3 regions of the Metabacillus hrfriensis genome follow, and region 2 is predicted to be linked to each of the others. Evidence: a T-box and tRNA genes for the amino acid it is inferred to sense, from the RefSeq annotation. Region 2 holds a T-box; the other regions hold tRNA genes.
What was found. The T-box of region 2 lies ahead of serS (serine--tRNA ligase). A T-box ahead of a tRNA ligase gene usually reads a tRNA of that ligase, here a tRNA-Ser.
Positions count from the first base shown of each region.

Region 1 (3,247 bases), 1.0 Mb from region 2:
GCGGTGACGTGTGGAGCTGACAGATACTAATCGTTCGAGGACTTAACCACAGTCTAATAAAGTGTAAAACCTGAGTGAAACTTGTTATCATACGTTATTTAGTTTTGAAAGAATAACTTCTTTCGAAAAAAAAGCTTGAAATCTTCGGATTTCATAGTATAATAATTTTTGTCACTATGTCTGGTGATGATGGCAAAGAGGTCACACCCGTTCCCATGCCGAACACGGAAGTTAAGCTCTTTAGCGCCGATGGTAGTTGGGGGTTTCCCCCTGTGAGAGTAGGACGTTGCCAGGCTAATGACAAAAGTATTCAAGCGGAGGATTAGCTCAGCTGGGAGAGCATCTGCCTTACAAGCAGAGGGTCGGCGGTTCGAGCCCGTCATCCTCCACCATTTATTCTTGTTGTTAACATGCTGCAAAAGATCAGCAAAAAAAGTATTGCTTACCTTACTTTAAATGCCGGTGTAGCTCAATTGGTAGAGCAACTGACTTGTAATCAGTAGGTTGGGGGTTCAAGTCCTCTTGCCGGCACCATTCGGTCTTAAACTGAATCAAGATATGATTTAATACGTGCCATTAGCTCAGTCGGTAGAGCATCTGACTTTTAATCAGAGGGTCGAAGGTTCGAGTCCTTCATGGCACACCATTTTCCTTAATATGCGGGTGTGGCGGAATTGGCAGACGCGCTAGACTTAGGATCTAGTGTCATTGACGTGGGGGTTCGAGTCCCTTCACCCGCATCATATTTTGCGGAAGTAGTTCAGTGGTAGAACACCACCTTGCCAAGGTGGGGGTCGCGGGTTCGAATCCCGTCTTCCGCTCTTACTTGCGCCGGGGTGGCGGAACTGGCAGACGCACAGGACTTAAAATCCTGCGGTAGGTGACTACCGTACCGGTTCGATTCCGGTCCTCGGCACCACTTGTTTCATAAATGCGCCCGTAGCTCAATTGGATAGAGCGTTTGACTACGGATCAAAAGGTTATGGGTTCGACTCCTATCGGGCGCGCCATATAACGGGAAGTAGCTCAGCTTGGTAGAGCACTTGGTTTGGGACCAAGGGGTCGCAGGTTCGAATCCTGTCTTCCCGACCATTTTCAACTTTTAATTAGGGGCCTTAGCTCAGCTGGGAGAGCGCCTGCCTTGCACGCAGGAGGTCAGCGGTTCGATCCCGCTAGGCTCCACCAATTATATAGAATTAATTGACTTTGTTCCTGGGGCGGTGTAGCTCAGCTGGCTAGAGCGTACGGTTCATACCCGTGAGGTCGTGGGTTCGACTCCCTCCGCCGCTACCAAAAAAAAGGACCTTTAGCTCAGTTGGTTAGAGCAGACGGCTCATAACCGTCCGGTCGTAGGTTCGAGTCCTACAAGGTCCACCATTCTATTTAGTCTTTCGGAGGTATACCCAAGTCCGGCTGAAGGGATCGGTCTTGAAAACCGACAGGGGAGTCAAATCCCGCGGGGGTTCGAATCCCTCTACCTCCTCCATTATTATTTTAAACAGTGAAATATCTTACTTCAGCAAACCGGTTAATATACAGCATAATCGGATGAGAAAGAACTTGATTATTATTATCGCGGGGTGGAGCAGTCTGGTAGCTCGTCGGGCTCATAACCCGAAGGTCGCAGGTTCAAATCCTGTCCCCGCAACCAAATGGTCCCGTGGTGTAGCGGTTAACATGCCTGCCTGTCACGCAGGAGATCGCCGGTTCGATCCCGGTCGGGACCGCCATTTTTACTAGATTTACGCAGTATTAGTAAAATGCGGTGAAGATTTAATTAATACAAATGGCTTGGTAGCTCAGTCGGTAGAGCAAAGGACTGAAAATCCTTGTGTCGGCGGTTCGATTCCGTCCCAAGCCACCATTTACCTTAATGATGTAAATGTTAAAAAAATATAATTGTGGCGGTTGTGGCGAAGTGGTTAACGCACCAGATTGTGGCTCTGGCATTCGTGGGTTCGATTCCCATCAGTCGCCCCATTTTTATATTCATATTGCGGGTGTAGTTTAATGGTAAAACTCTAGCCTTCCAAGCTAATGTCGTGGGTTCGATTCCCATCACCCGCTCCATAATGGGCCTATAGCTCAGCTGGTTAGAGCGCACGCCTGATAAGCGTGAGGTCGATGGTTCGAGTCCATTTAGGCCCACCATTTATGTTTTGGTAAAATAAGGTTTCAATATTATTCCGCAGTAGCTCAGTGGTAGAGCTATCGGCTGTTAACCGATCGGTCGTAGGTTCGAGTCCTACCTGCGGAGCCATATCTGGGGAAGTACTCAAGTGGCTGAAGAGGCGCCCCTGCTAAGGGTGTAGGTCGCGTAAGCGGCGCGAGGGTTCAAATCCCTCCTTCTCCGCCAGAAAGCCTGTTTTTGGCCCGTTGGTCAAGCGGTTAAGACACCGCCCTTTCACGGCGGTAACACGGGTTCGAATCCCGTACGGGTCATACTTAAAAGAGTGCTGCACATAGTGCAGCGCTTTTTTGTTGATTTTTATTGCTGAAACTTAGATTGTAAGATTGTAAATCGGTCAAGTCTACTATAGATTTTTTAAGTAATAGTCTTCGCTGGTTATGATTCAAACTGTATCCGTCGTACCTGCTAACCGAAATGATTTTCCTGCTCGCAGATTGCCCTTCCAACTATCAAAAGTAGTGTTCTAGTTCGCCAGACTAATTCCACTTATTAAAAACAACTCAATATCATTCTGAAAACTCGTATAAAAATTCTGCTCATCAAACCTTCAGGACAGGTCATATAAAAAATGATTCACTTTCTATCCCCGGCCTAAAAAATATATTTTCAACAAATAATATAAATTTTTATAAAAATATCGAGACAGAAGGTTTCATTAATCACAAACAGAGGTATAAGTAATGGTAATAAAGAAAACAAAAGTGAAGAATAAAAAGATTTCGACAATTCTTACTCATTTTGTCGAATTAACTGTTTTTGTGATATAACTTTCTCGAATTATACTATCGGAATGTCATGTTAGAAATTCCTGTATTTTCTTACACATAATGAATTATTTAGTATATTTGACTGATGTTTTTTCGCCAAATTCTTCTATTATCCTTATTTCTTTCGTTTCTTTATTCGACATTTTTTTATAAGTCATTTTAAAAGAATAATTTTTTGAAAAATGAATAATGATTCATGACATATCATGTCAATAAGTAGAAGCGCTTACAAAAAAGGAAATCCTTCCTTCTGATTGAATTAAGAATTAAGATAACTTTATAGAAAGGG
Region 1 is NZ_CP126116.1:4,053,885-4,057,131, reverse strand. It holds rRNA gene QLQ22_RS20255 (23S ribosomal RNA) at 1-50, shown strand, start outside; rRNA gene rrf (5S ribosomal RNA) at 180-295, shown strand; tRNA gene QLQ22_RS20245 (tRNA-Val) at 317-392, shown strand; tRNA gene QLQ22_RS20240 (tRNA-Thr) at 459-534, shown strand; tRNA gene QLQ22_RS20235 (tRNA-Lys) at 571-646, shown strand; tRNA gene QLQ22_RS20230 (tRNA-Leu) at 660-740, shown strand; tRNA gene QLQ22_RS20225 (tRNA-Gly) at 750-821, shown strand; tRNA gene QLQ22_RS20220 (tRNA-Leu) at 831-919, shown strand; tRNA gene QLQ22_RS20215 (tRNA-Arg) at 934-1,010, shown strand; tRNA gene QLQ22_RS20210 (tRNA-Pro) at 1,016-1,092, shown strand; tRNA gene QLQ22_RS20205 (tRNA-Ala) at 1,110-1,185, shown strand; tRNA gene QLQ22_RS20200 (tRNA-Met) at 1,217-1,293, shown strand; tRNA gene QLQ22_RS20195 (tRNA-Ile) at 1,301-1,377, shown strand; tRNA gene QLQ22_RS20190 (tRNA-Ser) at 1,394-1,486, shown strand; tRNA gene QLQ22_RS20185 (tRNA-Met) at 1,575-1,651, shown strand; tRNA gene QLQ22_RS20180 (tRNA-Asp) at 1,655-1,730, shown strand; tRNA gene QLQ22_RS20175 (tRNA-Phe) at 1,789-1,864, shown strand; tRNA gene QLQ22_RS20170 (tRNA-His) at 1,905-1,980, shown strand; tRNA gene QLQ22_RS20165 (tRNA-Gly) at 1,997-2,070, shown strand; tRNA gene QLQ22_RS20160 (tRNA-Ile) at 2,075-2,151, shown strand; tRNA gene QLQ22_RS20155 (tRNA-Asn) at 2,186-2,260, shown strand; tRNA gene QLQ22_RS20150 (tRNA-Ser) at 2,266-2,356, shown strand; tRNA gene QLQ22_RS20145 (tRNA-Glu) at 2,371-2,442, shown strand.
Region 1: it encodes a tRNA-Ser, which carries the amino acid that the T-box ahead of serS (serine--tRNA ligase) is inferred to sense. The anticodon was not compared.

Region 2 (3,247 bases):
AATAAGCTATATGTGCAAAATGAAATTTTACATATTACAAGGGGGATATAGAATGAATAACACAGGTACAGATCGTGTAAAACGCGGAATGGCAGAAATGCAAAAAGGCGGCGTCATTATGGACGTAGTCAATGCAGAGCAAGCAAAGATCGCTGAGGAAGCTGGAGCAGTTGCTGTTATGGCACTTGAGCGCGTTCCTGCTGACATTCGTGCAGCTGGCGGAGTTGCCCGTATGGCAGATCCTACAATTGTTGAAGAAGTGATGAAGGCTGTAACGGTTCCAGTTATGGCAAAAGCACGTATTGGCCACATTGTTGAAGCCCGCATTTTAGAAGCGATGGGTGTCGATTACATTGATGAAAGTGAAGTGCTGACTCCGGCTGATGAGGAGTACCACTTAAATAAACGTGATTATACAGTTCCATTTGTTTGCGGATGCCGTGATTTAGGCGAAGCTACTAGACGTATTGCAGAGGGCGCTTCTATGCTCCGTACAAAAGGCGAGCCTGGTACAGGAAATATCGTTGAGGCTGTTCGCCACATGCGTAAAGTAAATGGCCAAGTGCGCAGAATCATTGGAATGAGCACGGATGAACTGATGACAGAAGCGAAGCTGTTAGGCGCGCCTTATGAGCTTCTTCTTCAAATCAAGCATGAGGGACGCCTTCCGGTTGTAAACTTCGCAGCAGGCGGCGTAGCAACTCCTGCTGATGCTGCTCTAATGATGCAATTAGGCGCAGACGGAGTATTCGTAGGTTCAGGTATCTTCAAGTCTGAAAACCCGGCAAAATTTGCTCGAGCGATTGTTGAAGCAACAACTCACTATCAGGACTATGAGCTGATTGCAAGTCTTTCAAAGGGACTTGGAACAGCAATGAAAGGCATTGAGATCTCAACATTGCTTCCTGAGAACAGAATGCAAGAGCGCGGCTGGTAATCATAAAGGAGTAGAATACAATGCTTAAAATTGGTGTATTAGGCCTTCAAGGTGCTGTAAGAGAGCACATTCGATCAATAGAGGCTAGCGGTGCAGAAGGAGTCGTTGTGAAACGTCCTGAGCAGCTGGATGAACTGGATGGACTTATTATGCCAGGCGGAGAAAGCACGACAATGCGCCGCCTGATTGATAAATATGACTTCATGAATCCGCTGAAAACTTTCGCTGAACAGGGAAAACCGATGTTTGGAACCTGTGCCGGCTTAATTCTTCTTGCTAAGAACATTGTTGGATACAGTGAAGGACATCTTGGCCTAATGGATGTTACGGTTGAAAGAAATTCATTTGGGCGTCAGCGCGAAAGCTTTGAAGCAGAATTGAACATTACAGATGTTGCTGAAGATTTCGTTGGTGTGTTTATCAGGGCTCCTCATATTGTGGAAGTTGGAGAAGATGTGGAGATTTTGTCTAAGCATAACGGGAGAATTGTTGCAGCGCGTCAAGGACAGTTCCTGGGCTGCTCGTTTCATCCTGAATTAACGGATGATCACCGGATGACTGGGCTGTTTGTACGTATGGTGGAAAACACAAAAGCAAAGTTAAGTGTATAAAACCCTTGCAACCGTCCCAAACTTGTAGTAAATTATGAATTACTTAATTGAACATGCGAAACATGATGACAGGAAATAGTAGCAAGTGTTTCTTTCTTAGAGAGCCGGTGGCTGGTGTAAATCGGTGTTAGAGCCTTGTGAATCCATCCTTGAATGAGATGTTGAAATCCTCGGAGAGTATACATGTCCGGTACAGGCCGTTATCCTGCTTAAGAGGAAGGCGTTTTATTTGCCTTCAATTAGGGTGGCAACGCGGATAAACTTCCGTCCCTTTACCAGGGGACGGAAGTTTTTTTATTTGCAAAAAAACATAAAAGGAGTTTTGTCATGCTGGATATTAAATATTTGCGCGCTAACTTTGAAGAAGTAAAAGAGAAACTGTCTCATCGCGGAGAGGATTTAGGCGACTTCAGCAAGTTTGAGGAACTGGATCAAAAACGCCGTGAACTGATTTCAAAAGTAGAAGTATTTAAAAGCAAGCGAAACGAAGTTTCAGGTCAAATTGCTGTGTTAAAACGTGAAAAACAGGATGCTGATCATTTAATAAAAGAAATGCGTGAAGTTGGGGACCGTGTGAAAGAAATGGACGATGAGCTTCGCAAGGTTGAGGCAGAGCTTGAAACGTTAATGCTGTCTATTCCAAATATTCCCCATGAAAGTGTGCCGGTAGGCGAGACGGAAGATGACAATATTCTTCACCGCGAATGGGGAGAAGTTCCTGCATTTGCATATGAACCAAAGCCTCACTGGGATGTTGCCGATCACCTTGGGATTTTAGATTTTGAACGTGCAGGTAAAGTAACCGGCAGCCGATTTGTTTTCTACCGCGGTTTAGGTGCCCGTCTCGAGCGTGCTCTTATCAGTTTTATGCTTGATTTGCATATCGATGAGCACGGTTATACAGAAGTGCTGCCTCCGTATATCGTAAACCGTGACAGCATGACAGGAACAGGCCAGCTGCCTAAATTCGAAGAAGATGCATTTAAAATTGCGGGTGAAGATTACTTTTTAATTCCTACAGCTGAAGTGCCAGTAACCAACATGCACCGTGAAGAGATCCTCTCTATTGATCAGCTTCCGGTCAACTATGCAGCATACAGCTCTTGCTTCCGTTCTGAGGCTGGTTCTGCAGGAAGAGATACTAGAGGATTAATCCGCCAGCATCAATTTAATAAAGTAGAGCTTGTGAAATTTGTTAAGCCGGAAGATTCTTATGATGAGCTTGAAAAACTGACAGGACATGCAGAGAAAGTTCTTCAGCTGCTGGGTCTTCCTTATCGTGTGCTTAGAATGTGTACAGCTGACCTTGGATTCACTGCAGCAAAGAAATATGACATTGAAGTATGGATACCGAGCCAGGAAACGTACCGAGAAATATCTTCTTGCAGTAACTTTGAGGCTTTCCAGGCGCGCCGCGCAGGAATCCGTTTCAGACGTGAACCAAAAGGTAAACCTGAATTTGTTCATACATTGAACGGATCTGGTCTTGCGATTGGCAGAACTGTTGCCGCGATTCTTGAGAATTATCAGCAGGAAGATGGAACAGTCGTTATTCCTGAAGTCTTGCGTCCATATATGGGGAATAGAGAAGTCATTTCACGATAATAATAAGCTTTTAAGAAGGGGCCAAAATCCGTTTTGTCCCCTTCTTAAATTTTTTCGAAAAATTTTTTTAGAATTGTTGACAAGCATATTTTAG
Region 2 is NZ_CP126116.1:22,037-25,283, forward strand. It holds gene pdxS (pyridoxal 5'-phosphate synthase lyase subunit PdxS) at 53-937, shown strand; gene pdxT (pyridoxal 5'-phosphate synthase glutaminase subunit PdxT) at 958-1,548, shown strand; T-box leader at 1,605-1,823, shown strand; gene serS (serine--tRNA ligase) at 1,876-3,153, shown strand.

Region 3 (3,247 bases), 680 kb from region 2:
GAGAATCCCCTCCACCGAATGCCTAAGGTTTCCTGAGGAAGGCTCGTCCGCTCAGGGTTAGTCGGGACCTAAGCCGAGGCCGAAAGGCGTAGGCGATGGACAACAGGTTGATATTCCTGTACCACCTCCTCACCATTTGAGCAATGGGGGGACGCAGGAGGATAGGGCAAGCGCGCTGTTGGATATGCGCGTCCAAGCAGTTAGGCTGAGAAGTAGGCAAATCCGCTTCTCATATAAGGCTGAGCTGTGATGGCGAGGGAAATTTAGTACCGAAGTTCCTGATTCCACACTGCCAAGAAAAGCCTCTAGCGAGGTGAGAGGTGCCCGTACCGCAAACCGACACAGGTAGGCGAGGAGAGAATCCTAAGGTGAGCGAGAGAACTCTCGTTAAGGAACTCGGCAAAATGACCCCGTAACTTCGGGAGAAGGGGTGCTTTTTAGGGTTCATAGCCCTGAAAAGCCGCAGTGAATAGGCCCAGGCGACTGTTTAGCAAAAACACAGGTCTCTGCGAAGCCGCAAGGCGAAGTATAGGGGCTGACGCCTGCCCGGTGCTGGAAGGTTAAGAGGAGAGGTTAGCGCAAGCGAAGCTTTGAATTGAAGCCCCAGTAAACGGCGGCCGTAACTATAACGGTCCTAAGGTAGCGAAATTCCTTGTCGGGTAAGTTCCGACCCGCACGAAAGGCGTAACGATCTGGGCACTGTCTCAACGAGAGACTCGGTGAAATTATAGTACCTGTGAAGATGCAGGTTACCCGCGACAGGACGGAAAGACCCCGTGGAGCTTTACTGTAGCCTGATATTGAATTTTGGTACAGCTTGTACAGGATAGGTAGGAGCCTTGGAAGCCGGAGCGCCAGCTTCGGTGGAGGCATTGGTGGGATACTACCCTTGCTGTATTGAAATTCTAACCCACAGCCCTGATCGGGCTGGGAGACAGTGTCAGGTGGGCAGTTTGACTGGGGCGGTCGCCTCCTAAAATGTAACGGAGGCGCCCAAAGGTTCCCTCAGAATGGTTGGAAATCATTCGCAGAGTGTAAAGGCACAAGGGAGCTTGACTGCGAGACCTACAAGTCGAGCAGGGACGAAAGTCGGGCTTAGTGATCCGGTGGTTCCGCATGGAAGGGCCATCGCTCAACGGATAAAAGCTACCCCGGGGATAACAGGCTTATCTCCCCCAAGAGTCCACATCGACGGGGAGGTTTGGCACCTCGATGTCGGCTCATCGCATCCTGGGGCTGTAGTCGGTCCCAAGGGTTGGGCTGTTCGCCCATTAAAGCGGTACGCGAGCTGGGTTCAGAACGTCGTGAGACAGTTCGGTCCCTATCCGTCGTGGGCGCAGGAAATTTGAGAGGAGCTGTCCTTAGTACGAGAGGACCGGGATGGACGCACCGCTGGTGTACCAGTTGTCTTGCCAAAGGCATCGCTGGGTAGCTATGTGCGGAAGGGATAAGTGCTGAAAGCATCTAAGCATGAAGCCCCCCTCAAGATGAGATTTCCCATCACATTAGTGAGTAAGAACCCTGAAAGATGATCAGGTTGATAGGTCTGAGGTGGAAGCGCGGTGACGTGTGGAGCTGACAGATACTAATCGTTCGAGGACTTAACCACAGTCTAATAAAGTGTAAAACCTGAGTGAAACTTGTTATCATACGTTATTTAGTTTTGAAAGAATAACTTCTTTCGAAAAAAAAAGCTTGAAATCTTCGGATTTCATAGTATAATAATTTTTGTCACTATGTCTGGTGATGATGGCAAAGAGGTCACACCCGTTCCCATGCCGAACACGGAAGTTAAGCTCTTTAGCGCCGATGGTAGTTGGGGGTTTCCCCCTGTGAGAGTAGGACGTTGCCAGGCTAGTGAAAATATTATTCCGCAGTAGCTCAGTGGTAGAGCTATCGGCTGTTAACCGATCGGTCGTAGGTTCGAGTCCTACCTGCGGAGCCATTTTGGAGAGCTGTCCGAGTGGCCGAAGGAGCACGATTGGAAATCGTGTAGGCGGTAACCCGTCTCAAGGGTTCGAATCCCTTGCTCTCCGCCACTACTTATATAAATGGCCCGTTGGTCAAGCGGTTAAGACACCGCCCTTTCACGGCGGTAACACGGGTTCGAATCCCGTACGGGTCACCAATATCATTTTCACTGCGGAGGATTAGCTCAGCTGGGAGAGCATCTGCCTTACAAGCAGAGGGTCGGCGGTTCGAGCCCGTCATCCTCCACCATCTTTACTGAAATAAAGCAGCAAAAAAACTTCATTTATTATTGTCGCGGGGTGGAGCAGTCTGGTAGCTCGTCGGGCTCATAACCCGAAGGTCGCAGGTTCAAATCCTGTCCCCGCAACCAAATGGTCCCGTGGTGTAGCGGTTAACATGCCTGCCTGTCACGCAGGAGATCGCCGGTTCGATCCCGGTCGGGACCGCCATTCTTAATTAAAAAAGAATAAAATGGCTTGGTAGCTCAGTCGGTAGAGCAAAGGACTGAAAATCCTTGTGTCGGCGGTTCGATTCCGTCCCAAGCCACCATTTACACTTAAATGCCGGTGTAGCTCAATTGGTAGAGCAACTGACTTGTAATCAGTAGGTTGGGGGTTCAAGTCCTCTTGCCGGCACCACTTACAGTGTGGAGGGGTAGCGAAGTGGCTAAACGCGGCGGACTGTAAATCCGCTCCCTCCGGGTTCGGCGGTTCGAATCCGTCCCCCTCCACCATTTTATTTAAAGAATATAGGGGTATAGTTTAAAGGTAGAACAGAGGTCTCCAAAACCTCCGGTGTGGGTTCGAGTCCTACTACCCCTGCCAATTTAATTAATCTTATATAGTATAATGGCGGTTGTGGCGAAGTGGTTAACGCACCAGATTGTGGCTCTGGCATTCGTGGGTTCGATTCCCATCAGTCGCCCCATTTTTTACTTAATAGGGTTTTTATTTCTGTTTTGGGCTATAGCCAAGCGGTAAGGCAACGGACTTTGACTCCGTCATGCGCTGGTTCGAATCCAGCTAGCCCAGCCATTTTCAATCTAAAGTCATCTTTGTGCAGCTCCTGCATAAAATACATTACAATGCGATTTGCGGAAGTAGTTCAGTGGTAGAACACCACCTTGCCAAGGTGGGGGTCGCGGGTTCGAATCCCGTCTTCCGCTCCAATAGTTGAGGCGGCATAGCCAAGTGGTAAGGCAGAGGTCTGCAAAACCTTTATCCCCGGTTCAAATCCGGGTGTCGCCTCCAATTTTTATTTATCACCCTTGCCGGGG
Region 3 is NZ_CP126116.1:701,149-704,395, forward strand. It holds rRNA gene QLQ22_RS03575 (23S ribosomal RNA) at 1-1,609, shown strand, start outside; rRNA gene rrf (5S ribosomal RNA) at 1,740-1,855, shown strand; tRNA gene QLQ22_RS03585 (tRNA-Asn) at 1,871-1,945, shown strand; tRNA gene QLQ22_RS03590 (tRNA-Ser) at 1,950-2,039, shown strand; tRNA gene QLQ22_RS03595 (tRNA-Glu) at 2,054-2,128, shown strand; tRNA gene QLQ22_RS03600 (tRNA-Val) at 2,145-2,220, shown strand; tRNA gene QLQ22_RS03605 (tRNA-Met) at 2,265-2,341, shown strand; tRNA gene QLQ22_RS03610 (tRNA-Asp) at 2,345-2,420, shown strand; tRNA gene QLQ22_RS03615 (tRNA-Phe) at 2,445-2,520, shown strand; tRNA gene QLQ22_RS03620 (tRNA-Thr) at 2,534-2,609, shown strand; tRNA gene QLQ22_RS03625 (tRNA-Tyr) at 2,620-2,704, shown strand; tRNA gene QLQ22_RS03630 (tRNA-Trp) at 2,722-2,795, shown strand; tRNA gene QLQ22_RS03635 (tRNA-His) at 2,823-2,898, shown strand; tRNA gene QLQ22_RS03640 (tRNA-Gln) at 2,931-3,005, shown strand; tRNA gene QLQ22_RS03645 (tRNA-Gly) at 3,065-3,139, shown strand; tRNA gene QLQ22_RS03650 (tRNA-Cys) at 3,148-3,221, shown strand; tRNA gene QLQ22_RS03655 (tRNA-Leu) at 3,241-3,247, shown strand, end outside.
Region 3: it encodes a tRNA-Ser, which carries the amino acid that the T-box ahead of serS (serine--tRNA ligase) is inferred to sense. The anticodon was not compared.